4 regions of the Marinomonas dokdonensis genome follow, and region 1 is predicted to be linked to each of the others. Evidence: predicted binding sites of a transcription regulator. Region 1 holds the regulator's gene; each other region holds the start of a gene.
What was found. Region 1 encodes sigma-54, which starts transcription at its own class of promoters, with help from an activator protein. Its sites were predicted from a motif close to TGGCACNNNNNTTGCTNT; they were not measured.
Positions count from the first base shown of each region.

Region 2: the regulator sigma-54 is predicted to act here: its motif matches at 899-916, upstream of ACUM5Y_RS07310 (putative urea ABC transporter substrate-binding protein).
Region 3: the regulator sigma-54 is predicted to act here: its motif matches at 1,621-1,638, upstream of glnK (P-II family nitrogen regulator).
Region 4: the regulator sigma-54 is predicted to act here: its motif matches at 1,941-1,958, upstream of ACUM5Y_RS06155 (ANTAR domain-containing response regulator).

Region 1 is NZ_JBRAND010000004.1:52,226-55,351, reverse strand. Features, by position in the region: gene lptB (LPS export ABC transporter ATP-binding protein) at 1-529, shown strand, start outside; gene ACUM5Y_RS11005 (RNA polymerase factor sigma-54) at 606-2,090, shown strand; gene ACUM5Y_RS11000 (PTS sugar transporter subunit IIA) at 2,110-2,559, shown strand; gene ACUM5Y_RS10995 (HPr family phosphocarrier protein) at 2,569-2,838, shown strand; gene mgtE (magnesium transporter) at 2,843-3,126, shown strand, end outside.
Region 2 is NZ_JBRAND010000002.1:593,056-596,181, forward strand. Features, by position in the region: gene ACUM5Y_RS07305 (HNH endonuclease) at 1-649, shown strand, start outside; guanidine-I (ykkC/yxkD leader) riboswitch at 968-1,073, shown strand; gene ACUM5Y_RS07310 (putative urea ABC transporter substrate-binding protein) at 1,136-2,188, shown strand; gene ACUM5Y_RS07315 (ABC transporter permease) at 2,244-3,062, shown strand; gene ACUM5Y_RS07320 (ABC transporter ATP-binding protein) at 3,059-3,126, shown strand, end outside.
Region 3 is NZ_JBRAND010000003.1:501,972-505,097, forward strand. Features, by position in the region: gene amtB (ammonium transporter AmtB) at 1-1,175, opposite strand, end outside; gene glnK (P-II family nitrogen regulator) at 1,215-1,553, opposite strand; gene ACUM5Y_RS10165 (accessory factor UbiK family protein) at 2,080-2,313, shown strand; gene ACUM5Y_RS10170 (YifB family Mg chelatase-like AAA ATPase) at 2,368-3,126, shown strand, end outside.
Region 4 is NZ_JBRAND010000002.1:357,999-361,124, reverse strand. Features, by position in the region: gene ACUM5Y_RS06160 (CmpA/NrtA family ABC transporter substrate-binding protein) at 114-1,298, opposite strand; gene ACUM5Y_RS06155 (ANTAR domain-containing response regulator) at 1,291-1,905, opposite strand; gene ACUM5Y_RS06150 (response regulator transcription factor) at 2,100-2,741, opposite strand; gene ACUM5Y_RS06145 (HlyD family type I secretion periplasmic adaptor subunit) at 2,846-3,126, opposite strand, start outside.

The DNA of each region.
Region 1 (3,126 bases):
CATCACCAGTAATGCCATGCATACCCGTGCACAAAAAGGCATTGGCTACTTACCCCAAGAAGCCTCCATCTTTCGTAAAATGTCTGTAGAAGACAATATTTCCGCTATTTTGGAGACTCGCAAGGAGCTAAACAAAGCTCAGCAAGCAGAAAAGCTTGAAAGTTTGCTTGAAGAGTTTCATGTTACTCACATTCGCAAGAACCTCGGCATGGCCCTTTCCGGTGGCGAAAGACGCCGCGTAGAAATTGCTCGCGCTCTGGCAATGAATCCAAAGTTCATTTTATTAGATGAACCTTTCGCGGGTGTAGACCCGATTTCGGTGGGCGACATCAAGCTCATCATCAAGCATCTGCAAGACAGTGGCATAGGTGTTTTAATCACCGACCATAACGTACGAGAAACCCTAGACATCTGTGATAAAGCCTACATAGTCGGCAATGGTCATATCATTGCTTCTGGCGACGCGGAAACCGTTATCAATAATGAACAGGTGAAAAAGGTATATCTAGGCGACGATTTCCGCCTATAACCCCCTTATCATTATTGTTCAAAGAGAGTAGTATGCATAACTCGTTCCAATTCACCTATTTAGAAAGAGTTGCTTTATGAAGCAGTCTTTACAGCTTAAAATCGGTCAACAACTGACCATGACACCTCAGTTACAACAAGCCATACGCCTGTTGCAACTCTCTACTTTAGATTTGAAGCAAGAGATCCATGAATTTCTTGAATCCAATCCCCTGCTTGAAATTGACGACGATGAAAGCCCTATCGTCCAAACTACAACAAGCAGCGAAGAAAAAACGGATAAAAAAACCGAATCAGAAAACCCTGTTATCGAAGCTGAAGAAGCTCGCATTGAATCTGAATGGACGGATAGCATTCCTGAAGAGCTGTCTATTGATAGTAATTGGGATGACACCTATCAGAACTCGGCATCAATAGGCGAACAGAGTGGCTACGAAGGTGGCGACACAGATTTTGAAAGCCGCAATGCTCCTGATGAAAGCATTCAAGACCATCTCATTTGGCAGCTTAATCTAACCCACATGTCTGACCGGGACATTGAAATCGCTTACGCCATTATTGAATGTGTTAAATCTGATGGTTATCTGAGCATTACACCGGACGACATTTGGCAATCTCTAAGCCAAGAGCTTGAGGACCTAGAGTTTGATGAAGTCATTGCCGTGCAGCACAGACTTCAGCGCTTTGATCCGGTTGGTGTGTGTTCAATTGATTTAAGAGACTGTTTATTAGTACAACTGGAAGCTTTCCAGAATCACCCTCTTTATAAAAATACTCACAATCTAATTGATAATTACTTACCTCTATTAGGCAACCGCGACTTTACGCAGTTAATCCGTAAAACCAAGCTCAAGGAAGCCGCTTTAAAAGAGGTCATTGATTTAATTCAACAGCTTAATCCAAGACCTGGCTCTGTTATTGATCATGGCGATACCGATTATGTTATTCCTGATGTTTCGGTGAAAAAGGTGAATGATGTTTGGCAAGTGGAGCTCAATAACGACGCCCTGCCACCCGTCAAAATCAATGAAACTTATTCAGCCATGGCGAGCACAGCCGTCAACACGGAAGATGCCACCTACATTAAGACCTCTTTGCAAGAAGCAAAATGGTTCATAAAAAGTTTACAAAGCCGTAATGAAACTTTGTTAAAAGTAGCCAGCTGTATTGTAAACCGCCAAATTGACTTTTTTGAGCTTGGCGAAGAAGCCATGAAACCTATGGTATTGCATGATGTTGCAGAAGAAGTCGGCATGCATGAATCAACCATTTCCCGTGTGACAACGCAGAAATACATGCACACGCCAAAAGGTATTTTTGAGCTTAAATACTTTTTCTCCAGCCATGTAAATACAGCCTCAGGTGGTGAGTGCTCTTCAACCGCCATCCGAGCCATGATCAAGAAATTGGTGGCGGAAGAGCCACCTAAGAAACCACTGAGTGACAATAAGCTGGCGACAACGCTAGCGGACCAAGGCATTCAAGTAGCGCGAAGGACTGTCGCCAAATACCGAGAGGCGATGAACATCCCTCCTTCCAATGAACGAAAACGACTGATTTAAGACGGATGTGACCTTTATCATGCCATTGAAATCACTACTAAAAACTGAGTTGTGTTTTGCCAAACAAGACATAGTGAGTAAAAAAAGAGTTTTAGAGAACCTAGCCAGCATTGTTTCGGACCGCTTACACTGTGAAAACAGCGCTGTTTACGATGCTCTTTTAGGGCGTGAAAAACTAGGCAGTACAGGGGTTGGTAACGGTATCGCCATTCCTCATTGTCGTCTTGAGTCAGCTAACCATACGGCAGTTGTCGTCTTGTCCCTCAACGAAGCGATTGATTTTGACTCCATCGATAGAAAGCCTGTGGATTTGATTTTTGCCTTAATTGTACCGCCACATGAATGTGACCAGCATTTATCAACGCTGGCGAAAATTGCCGAAATGGCGCAATCTTCAGAAACCCTAGACAAACTTAGAGCGGCGAAGACTGACGAAGAATTGTTCAACACGTTCCACTCTTTATTATAAGGAACAGCCATGCTTGAAGAGACAGTTACCATTATAAATAAGTTAGGCTTGCATGCTCGTGCCGCCGGCAAGCTTATTGAAACAACGTCTAGATTTTCATGCGACATCACGATTGAAAAAGATGGCCGCAATGTAGACGGCAAAAGCATTATGGCCATGATGATGCTAGCGGCCAGTAAGGGCACTCAGATCAAGATTAAGACCAACGGTGAAGACGAAGCTGAAGCCTTAAAAAGCGTTATTGAATTAATCAATAATCGTTTTGACGAAGACGAGTAGACTCATGTCTGAGCAATCCATGTTAACTCATCTGCAAACGGTTTCGGACTCTCTTGAGTCCGGTGCCACCATGCAAATACGTTACCTTCTGAACGGGGCCCTACCCGCACAGGACGTTGCTCGCCTTTTAGAATCCTCCCCACCAAAAGAACGTAAACTCCTATGGGAGCTTATCGATTCCGAAAACGAAGGTGACGTCCTTCAATACCTAAGCGAAGACATAGGTGTCCAATTCCTAAAAGAGATGGATACAGAGCGCTTAGTGGCTGTCTCTGAACACTTTGAAAG
Region 2 (3,126 bases), on a different contig from region 1:
CCCTTATTACAAATCGGTTCACAGTGTTGCCAAAACAGCCCTCAAAAATGGCCCCCTATGGCGTTTGCAAATCCTCGCGAAAAAAGAAGAGTGCTTTTTATATCCTCATGATAAAGGGCAAAAGCATATTCAACTAAATGCGGGGATAGCGGGTTACTTTCGGGAGTTCTATCACCTCATTACCTATCTGGCACGTGCTGCATGGATCGATAAAATAAGCTCTTTTAAGCACAATCAGCAATTGGTGGGGGCTCAAGCAAATTTGCCCGAGTTTTTATTTGGGCAAGACCGTAAAGCACTAGGTTACGCAAAATCATTACTGCAAGAGCTGCAGCAAAACACATGTTTCTACTGTGGCAAAAAACTCAAGCACGATGCTGAAGTGGATCATTTCATTCCTTTTGCGAAATATGCCTTTGACCTAGGCCATAACTTTGTACTGGCTGATCGGGCTTGTAATAACAGCAAGCGAGATTACCTTGCCAGCTACCCACACAAATACAAATGGGAAGAGAGTAATCTAGGTCAGCACGCCAAGGTGATCTCTGAAGAGCTTTCTCGATATGTCGAATGTGATGTCGAAAAGTCACTTGCTGTTTCGGATTGGGCTTATCAAATTGCCAGCAGCAGTACTTCGAATTTGTGGTAACGGAAAGGCGAATTTCGGTTAGCCTAGTACCTACTTTTTTAGTATCCCAAACTATTCTTTCGCTCTAATCCCTAAATTTTTTTTGTCGCTAGTTACGCTTGTCGAGTTTAAATTATGTAATTTTCTTGTCGCAACTTGGTGCAAGAGGAACAGAAATGGTGCGAACAATTTATATTAAATATAATTTAAATTTATGATTTTTAGGTTTTGTTTTTGTTAATCGATTGAAATATATGGATTTTATTATTTTGGCACGAACTCTGCTAATATCTTGTTGTGTTCGTACCCTTGTCAAGTCGAACATCACAATCTAGTTTACCAATAGAAAGCTAGGGTTCCGATCAAATAGATTATTTGGTGTCTGGTCCGAGAGCTTTCGACCTTGAAGTTTGAGGTTACACGGCGGGATAAAAGCCCGGGAGACCGCATGGCGATTTTGCCAAGGGTACTCCATGTGTAATTAAACAAACTGAAAAGGTAGCTTCCATGAAAAAATTTCCTAGAAAAGTAACCGTTCTGCTGTTTTCTCTGCTTATGTCCTTCAATGCGTCAGCAAGGGATAGCTTCGATATTTGCTGGTCTATATATGTGGGCTGGATGCCTTGGGCGTATGCCGATCAAGAAGGCATCGTTAAAAGATGGGGCGATAAATACGAGATTGATATTAATGTTGTGCAAATTAACGATTACGTTGAATCCATTAACCAATATACCGCAGGCCAGTTTGATGCATGTACCATGACTAACATGGATGCACTGACGATTCCTGCCGCGGGTGGCGTGGATAGCACCGCACTTATTGTTGGTGACTTTTCTAACGGTAATGACGCCGTTATCTTAAAGGGCACAGACAAGCTGGCTGATATTGAAGGGCAAGACGTTAATCTCGTTGAACTTAGTGTCTCTCATTATTTGCTTGCCCGTGCTCTAAACAGCGTGGGTTTAAGTGAAGCCGATGTGAAAGTTATTAATACATCTGATGCAGACATGGTGTCTATCTATGGCACGGATGATGTTAGCTCAGTTGTCACATGGAACCCTCTAGTCAGTGAAATTCTGGCAATGCCGAATAGCCACAGTGTATTCGACTCTTCACAAATTCCAGGCGAAATCATCGACCTTCTCGTGGTCAATACTGACACTTTAAATGCTAACCCAAAATTGGGTAAAGCTCTTGTTGGTGCTTGGTATGAAATCATGGGCTTGATGGATGGTGATGACCAGGCTGGTATTGATGCACGCACGGCAATGGCAGAAGCGTCTGAAACTGACCTAGCAGGTTACGATGCTCAGCTGGCCAGCACTAATATGTTCTACACTCCAAAATCCGCGCTAGATCTTACTAATAGCCAAGACTTGTTAACCACTATGAAGAATGTTGCTGAGTTCTCGTTTGAGCATGGCTTATTAGGAGACGGTGCACCTGATGCAGGTGCGATCGGTATCGAAATGCCAGCCGGTGTTTACGGTAATACCAGCAATATTAAATTCCGCTTTGATCCAAGCTACATGCAAATGGCGGCTGACGGCACTCTATAACCTTATAGCTTAATCGTGGCCTTCTGACACGAAGGCCACTATCTGGAGTGTCATTATGAAAAAATTCATAAACTATAAGCCAAATAGAAGTAATACTATCTTGCTTGGCCTATTACCTTTCGCCTTATTGATCTTGGTTTACATGATAGGCTCTGATGCCCGTTTAGCGATTAACCCGAGTGATAAATTACTACCATCCTTTAGCCACATGGGTGAATCCATGATGCGCATGGCATTCGAGCCAAGCCGTCGAACAGGGGAATACTTATTTTGGCAAGACACTCTAAGCAGTTTGTCACGGTTAGCTTTTGGGGTCCTTATCGCTGGTAGTATCGGGCTATTAGTTGGTGTCTTGACTGGGTCCTTGCCCTTTATATCTGCTGCTTTTTCGCCTTTGCTAACCGTGATTTCATTGGTACCACCTTTGGCGCTATTACCTATCTTGTTTATCGTAGTGGGCCTAGGTGAAGTGTCAAAAATCGCCTTAATCGCCATCGGCATTGCGCCTTTCATTGCTCGTGACATTCAGCGCCGTACGCAAGAAATTCCCAGTGAGCAATTAGTAAAAGCACAAACCTTGGGAGCCAATACCAGCCAAATTCTTATTCGCGTTATCTTGCCGCAGATTATGCCAAAACTGATTGATGCGGTGCGCTTGTCGTTAGGCGCTGGCTGGTTGTTTTTGATCGCCGCTGAAGCGATCGCTTCAACGGATGGTCTGGGTTATCGAATCTTTCTGGTACGCCGTTATTTAGCCATGGACGTTATCTTGCCCTATGTGGCTTGGATTACTTGCCTCGCTTTTTTGGTGGATTACCTATTGGGTAAGTTAAATCAAAAGCTCTTTCCGTGGAGTCAGGAGGCAAAATCATGAGCATGATCCAAGCTAAGAACATCAGTAAGCGCTACGGCCATGATGTCATTTTAGAAGGTGTGAG
Region 3 (3,126 bases), on a different contig from region 1:
ATGATGGCTTTAATGATCAACCAAGTCACAAGGCTGGCAGCGAATACCCATACAAAGATAGTGATTGCACCGGCGATTTGGCCAGAGAAAGAAGCACCATCGTTTGTTAGAGGAACTGCTAGAAGACCCCAAAGACCAACAACACCGTGAACAGAGATAGCGCCCACTGGATCATCGATTTTCAGTTTATCAAGAGTCAAGATAGAGATAACTACGATTAGACCACCTACAGCACCGATTAGTGTTGCACCTAGTGCAGTCGGAGTAGAAGGCTCAGCTGTGATAGCAACAAGACCAGCAAGTGCACCGTTCAACAGCATTGTTAAGTCAGCTTTACCAAACAAGATGCGTGCTAGGATAAGTGCTGCAATTGCACCACCTGCTGCCGCAGCGTTAGTGTTTAGGAAAACCATAGCAACAGAGTTCGCGTTAGCGATATCGCCAAGTTTCAATACAGAACCACCGTTAAAGCCGAACCAGCCCATCCAAAGGATGAATGTACCTAGTGTAGCAAGTGGTAGGTTAGCACCAGGAATCGCACGTACTTCACCGTTAGGACCGTATTTGCCTTTACGAGCGCCTAGTACAAGTACACCAGCAAGGGCTGCAGCAGCACCGGCCATGTGAACGATACCAGAACCTGCGAAGTCAGAGAAACCAAGGTCGCCTAGGTTGAACATACCGAATACATCCGCGCCACCCCAAGTCCAAGAACCTTCTAGTGGGTAGATAACACCAGTCATTACAACAGCGAATGCTAGGAAAGCCCAAAGCTTCATACGCTCAGCAACAGCACCAGATACGATAGACATAGCTGTCGCAACGAATACTACTTGGAAGAAGAAGTCAGAAGCGCCAGAGTAGATAGATCCGCCTTCGAAACCGTCTTCACGGCCAGCGAAATCACCTAGAGTAGAAGCAACGTCAACATCTTGAATACCTGTTAGGAACCAAGTGCCGCCGTACATAATTGAGTAACCACATACTAGGTACATGATGCAGGAAATCGCGAACAAAGCGACGTTTTTCGTTAGGATTTCAGTTGTGTTCTTAGAACGAACAAGACCTGCTTCTAGCATTGCGAAGCCGGCTGCCATCCACATAACCAGTGCGCCACATACTAGGAAGTAGAATGTGTCCATGGCATATTGTAAGTGAAAAATTTGATCTTGCATGTTTTGCCCCCCTAAAGGCTTGTAAGATTCGAGTCGTTATTAAACGGCTTCTACACCTGTTTCGCCGGTACGAATACGAACCGCCTGTTCAAGGTTAACGATAAAGATTTTACCGTCGCCAATTTTGCCTGTGTTTGCGGCACTAGTAATAGCCTCAACCACTTGATCGCTCATGTCGTCTGCAATGGCTAGTTCGATTTTTACTTTAGGTAAGAAATCCACAACGTATTCCGCACCGCGGTATAGTTCTGTGTGGCCTTTCTGACGTCCGAAACCTTTAACTTCCGTAACGGTAATACCTTGTACACCGATCTCAGAAAGTGCTTCTCGAACATCATCGAGTTTAAATGGCTTGATGATGGCTGTTATAAGTTTCATACCCACTGTCTCCTGTTAAAGTCAGTCTAGTTTTCGTTATGTCTTATGTATTGCAGGTAGAATCCTTTATTCAATATGCGTGCCATATCTTTGAACACTAGGCATTCTGCGTGTTTGCTGTGGGACGAATGAATAAATAGTGCGATTGTCTTTATTTAGTGCGGCATCTTGGGGTGAATGGCTAATATTGCGCACTCATTTGGAGCGATACTGTCAATTTTTTGTAATGTTAATATGTAAGTAATTGATTAATATTGGTATTTTTTATCCTTAATTGACTTTTTTATTGTGCTCTATGGTGGGTGAGTTAGTCTTTAGGGGCTTAAGTGAAATGTTTTTTTGCACATTTTTGATGCGATGGAAAATTCTTGTTCAGTCTTGAGGTCCTATTTAGTGCAGCGGAAAAACCACTGATAGAATATTCCCCGAGACAGCAAGGATTTAGGCTCTTATACTAGCGTGAGAAAAGGTTAGGCAGCTTCAATAAGCTGCCTTTTTAAAAGATAAAGTTGGGGAGCTATGCCAGATGATAGATCAATTTATTAAACAGCTCGGCACGGGGTTGGAGCAAGCGGCTGATACCTTGGGTAAATTGCCTAAAGAAGAGATACAAGCGCAATTGCATCAAGTGGCGCAAAACACCTTATCAAAAATGGATTTGGTTACCCGCGAAGAGTTTGAAGTGCAGGCAGCCATGTTGAAAAAGTACCGTGAGCGTCTAGTAGCGCTTGAAGCACGTTTGAGTGAATTGGATAAATAAATCCTGTTAGGCTGACTATACTAAGGTCTTTATCTCTCTGATCAAGGAGTGATCATGGGCTTAGCGATCTTATATAGTCGAGCAAGAGTGGGTGTTGTTGCCCCGCTTGTTACAGTAGAAACCCACATTTCAAATGGCCTTCCAGCACTAAACATAGTGGGGTTGCCTGAAGCTGCGGTACGAGAATCGAAAGATCGCGTGCGCAGCGCCATCATTAATAGTCATTTCGAATTTCCTACCCAGCGGGTCACGATAAACCTTGCCCCTGCAGACCTTCCCAAAGAAGGTGGCCGCTACGACCTTGCTATTGCGATCAGTATTTTAGCGGCCTCAGGTCAGCTGGGTGATATTAACCTAAGAGCCTTCGAGTTTATTGGTGAGCTGGCTTTATCTGGGGATATTCGTGGTGTGTCGGGGCTACTGCCTTCGGCCATTGCCAGCCATCAATCTAGACGACAATTAATTTTACCCAGTGGTAATCAAAGAGAAGCCGCACTGGTAGACAGTGATGCGCTTCACGCTTCCCACTTGACCCAAGTGACCGCCCATTTATTAAAACAAGCCAATCTGCCTATGTGCGAGTCTAGCAATGATGTCTTAGAGGGGGCGCTTCACAAAGACATGCAGGACGTGAAAGGCCAATATCAGGCTCGTCGAGCATTGGAAGTCGCGGCAGCGGGTGGTCACAACCTTTTGTTTGTTGGGCCTGCTGGAACAGGCAAGACAATGTTGGCTTCTCGATTGCCCAGTATTATGCCCAAAATGACGGAACAAGAAGCCTTGGCCGTTGCCTCAGTTCAATCGGTTGCTGGC
Region 4 (3,126 bases), on a different contig from region 1:
AAAAAATATAAGTTCATGTTTTATAATGACTTTATCCAAAAAACAAATGCAAAGTACTTTTTCAGAGCACGGAATCGCCCTATAAGATGGCGACCTGTGCACGATTATGCACCCTAAAAGACAAAACCTTTTAAAATTCCCTGTTCATGCAAAGACACCTCACCTTTTGCCACCAGATCAAGCCACTCATTCTCTTGCTCTTTGCTTAAAAGAGGGACTTGAGGCTCAGGAATGGGCAAACCTAACGCTTCAAAATACAAATCCTGACGGTACACTTGATTAACAAATTCATTCAGTGAGGACATATTGCCTAGTTGCTGCCAGCGATACATCTGCCCCATAATCCACAAAGCATAATTAGGTAAAGGTCGGTTAATATCATTGCCCGAAAAACGCTGGTAGGCTTCCATCGGCCAGTCAAACTGACCTTTTGGCTTAACACTATCAAAACCGTAAACCAGTTGCTCTACGGTACAGTTAAGGTATTCGGAGCGACTTAAGATATTTAGAAGCTCTGTCTGGTTCGCCCCATCATCGACCCAAGCACAAGCAGCGTTCAACGCCCGTATCATAGCTAGGTGCTGTTGCGGGTGGCTGTCTACCCATTTAGAGTTCACCCCAAAAACTTTCTCTGGCGTGCTGCCCCAAATTTCATAGCCCGTTACCAGCATATGACCGACGCCCTGCTCCACCGCTAAACTGTTCCATGGCTCGCCAACACAATAACCATCAATCTCACCCTGCTTCAGGTAGTCGATCATCTGTGTTGGAGAACAAACAATGATCTGTACATCGCGATCCGAATCAATGCCCGCACTGTGCAGCCAATCACGTAACTGATAATTATGAGAAGAGTAAGGGTAAACCATGGCAAATCTAAGAGGGGCTTTGTCTGTACCCCGTGCAGTTATATATTGCTTAAGAGCTTGCCCATTACGAATTTCATTAGGATCAGCGGCGATTTCTGCCAAGCTTTCGTATAGATGGTTACCTATGGTTATGCCATTACCATTATGACTTACGATAAAGCTGGTCTGAATGGGGGATTTTACCGTACCCGCTCCAAGGCTTGCTGCAATGGGCAGTGAGGCCAGCATGTGAGCACCATCCAACAAGTTGAACGCCACTTTATCGCGAATACTTGCCCAAGAAGCCTCTTTGGATAGCACCACATCCAGCCCTTCTTGCTCGTAGAAACCTTTTTCTTTGGCGATCACAAAAGGCGCGCAATCAATTAGCGGTATAAAACCTATGCGGACTTGAGAGTCAGCATTCTGATCTTTTTCATCATTAAACATTTTTACTGTCCCCTCCCATCAACTCCATGACCGAAATAATGTTACGAGCGACATCCGTCATTCGTTGACTGCGGTCCATTGCCAGCTTTCTTAAGGCTTGGTAGGCCGCAGGCTCGTCACAGCCTTGATGTTTCATAATCAACCCCTTAGCTTTCTCAATGAGTTTGCGATCCTCTAACTGGCTTTTTACGGATTCAAGCTCAGATCTCAACGCTTGGAATTCTCTAAAGCGAGCAATTGCAACCTGCAACAGGGCTTTCACACTGCCACTTTGCACACCATCAACCACATAAGCACTAACCCCTGCTCGAATGGCGGCTTCAACATGGCGTGAGTCATCTTCTTCAGCAAACATTACGATTGGACGAGGGTTGTCTTTGGTGAGGCGCGACATATTTTCCAACATGTCGCGATCAGGGGACTCGATGTCAATGATCACCATATCGGGTTGGGACTCATTAACAGCTTGAGTAAGGTTTCGCGCCGAAGACAGACGCTTAATTACACGATAACCGTTATCGCGCATGGCCTGTTCGACTATCGCAGCTCTGGCGGGTTCATTATCCACCAGCATTACGGTCAATTCATTTTCTGCCTGTACAGACATACTACATTCTCTTAAAGCAAAATATCATCAAGAGAAATGCAACAAATGCGCCACAAACAAGCAATTTTTTAAAACAGAGGAATAAAGATAAAGACAATAATATCAATGGGTTATCTATCTCTTCTAAATAACCCATTCATTAAGGGAGAAAATTGCCCTGAAGCAGAGCAAGAACAAAACCAACAAACACCAGATTAGTGCACCTTATGAGACTTTTGCACCAACATGGCTAGAGATAATCTGTCTTTGGCCGAAGTTTTCTTAAAGATAGCCGTTAAATGCGCTTTAACTGTCCGTTCTGTGACATTCATATTATTAGCCACTTCTTTATTCGACAAACCTTGAGCAACCAAGTGAGCAACTTTATTTTCACGCTCAGAAAGGTCGTCCAGCTCAACATCACGCACTTCGGTTTCAAGCACAGCAGCCGTTTGTTTAATCAAATTTTCAATAAACGCCTTGCCACCCCAAATCTCCCCTGAGTCAACCACGCTTAAAACTAACTCAAGCTGCTGACGACCAATGAACGGCTGACATTGACCATTAATGCCCACAGACAATAATCTTAATGCTGCCGCTTGACTGGCTTTATTAGGAAAAACAATCACCTTATTCTCAGGGTACTGGCTGTGTAAAGTTACCACCTGCTCAACCTGCTCCGAAAAATTCTCATCTTCCAGATAGATGAAACAGTATGCAAAATCTTCTGCTGCATTTTTTAACAATTGGTAGGTTTCAGATAGGTTTTTTGCACGTACTAATGTTAAATCAGAACGTGTTACTTGATTCCAATGATTCCATACCGCTTCATTTGTATTCCAACACAAAATTTTCAAAATCAATACGCCTATATCAAGCTTTTAATAACAGTTTACCTAGAGCACTTTGCTTCAGTGTTAACATTTGTTACAAATCGACACAACATTTTTATTTTTGTAAATTATCGCTCACGTAATGCGTTCTGCTTTGCTTTCAAAATTGGCTTTAACAAGTAATCCAATAATGTTTTCTTACCCGTGATAACGTCAACGCTTGCTTGCATCCCTGGAATGATTGGCAACGGCGCCTCTTGAGTTCCTAAGTAGTTTTTATCAGTTCTAACACGGATAAGATAGAAGCTATTCCCTTCTTCATCGATAATGGTATCGGCACTGATGTTTTCGACGTTTGCTTGTAAGCCACCAAAAATAGCGAAGTCATAGGCCGTCAGTTTGACCACGG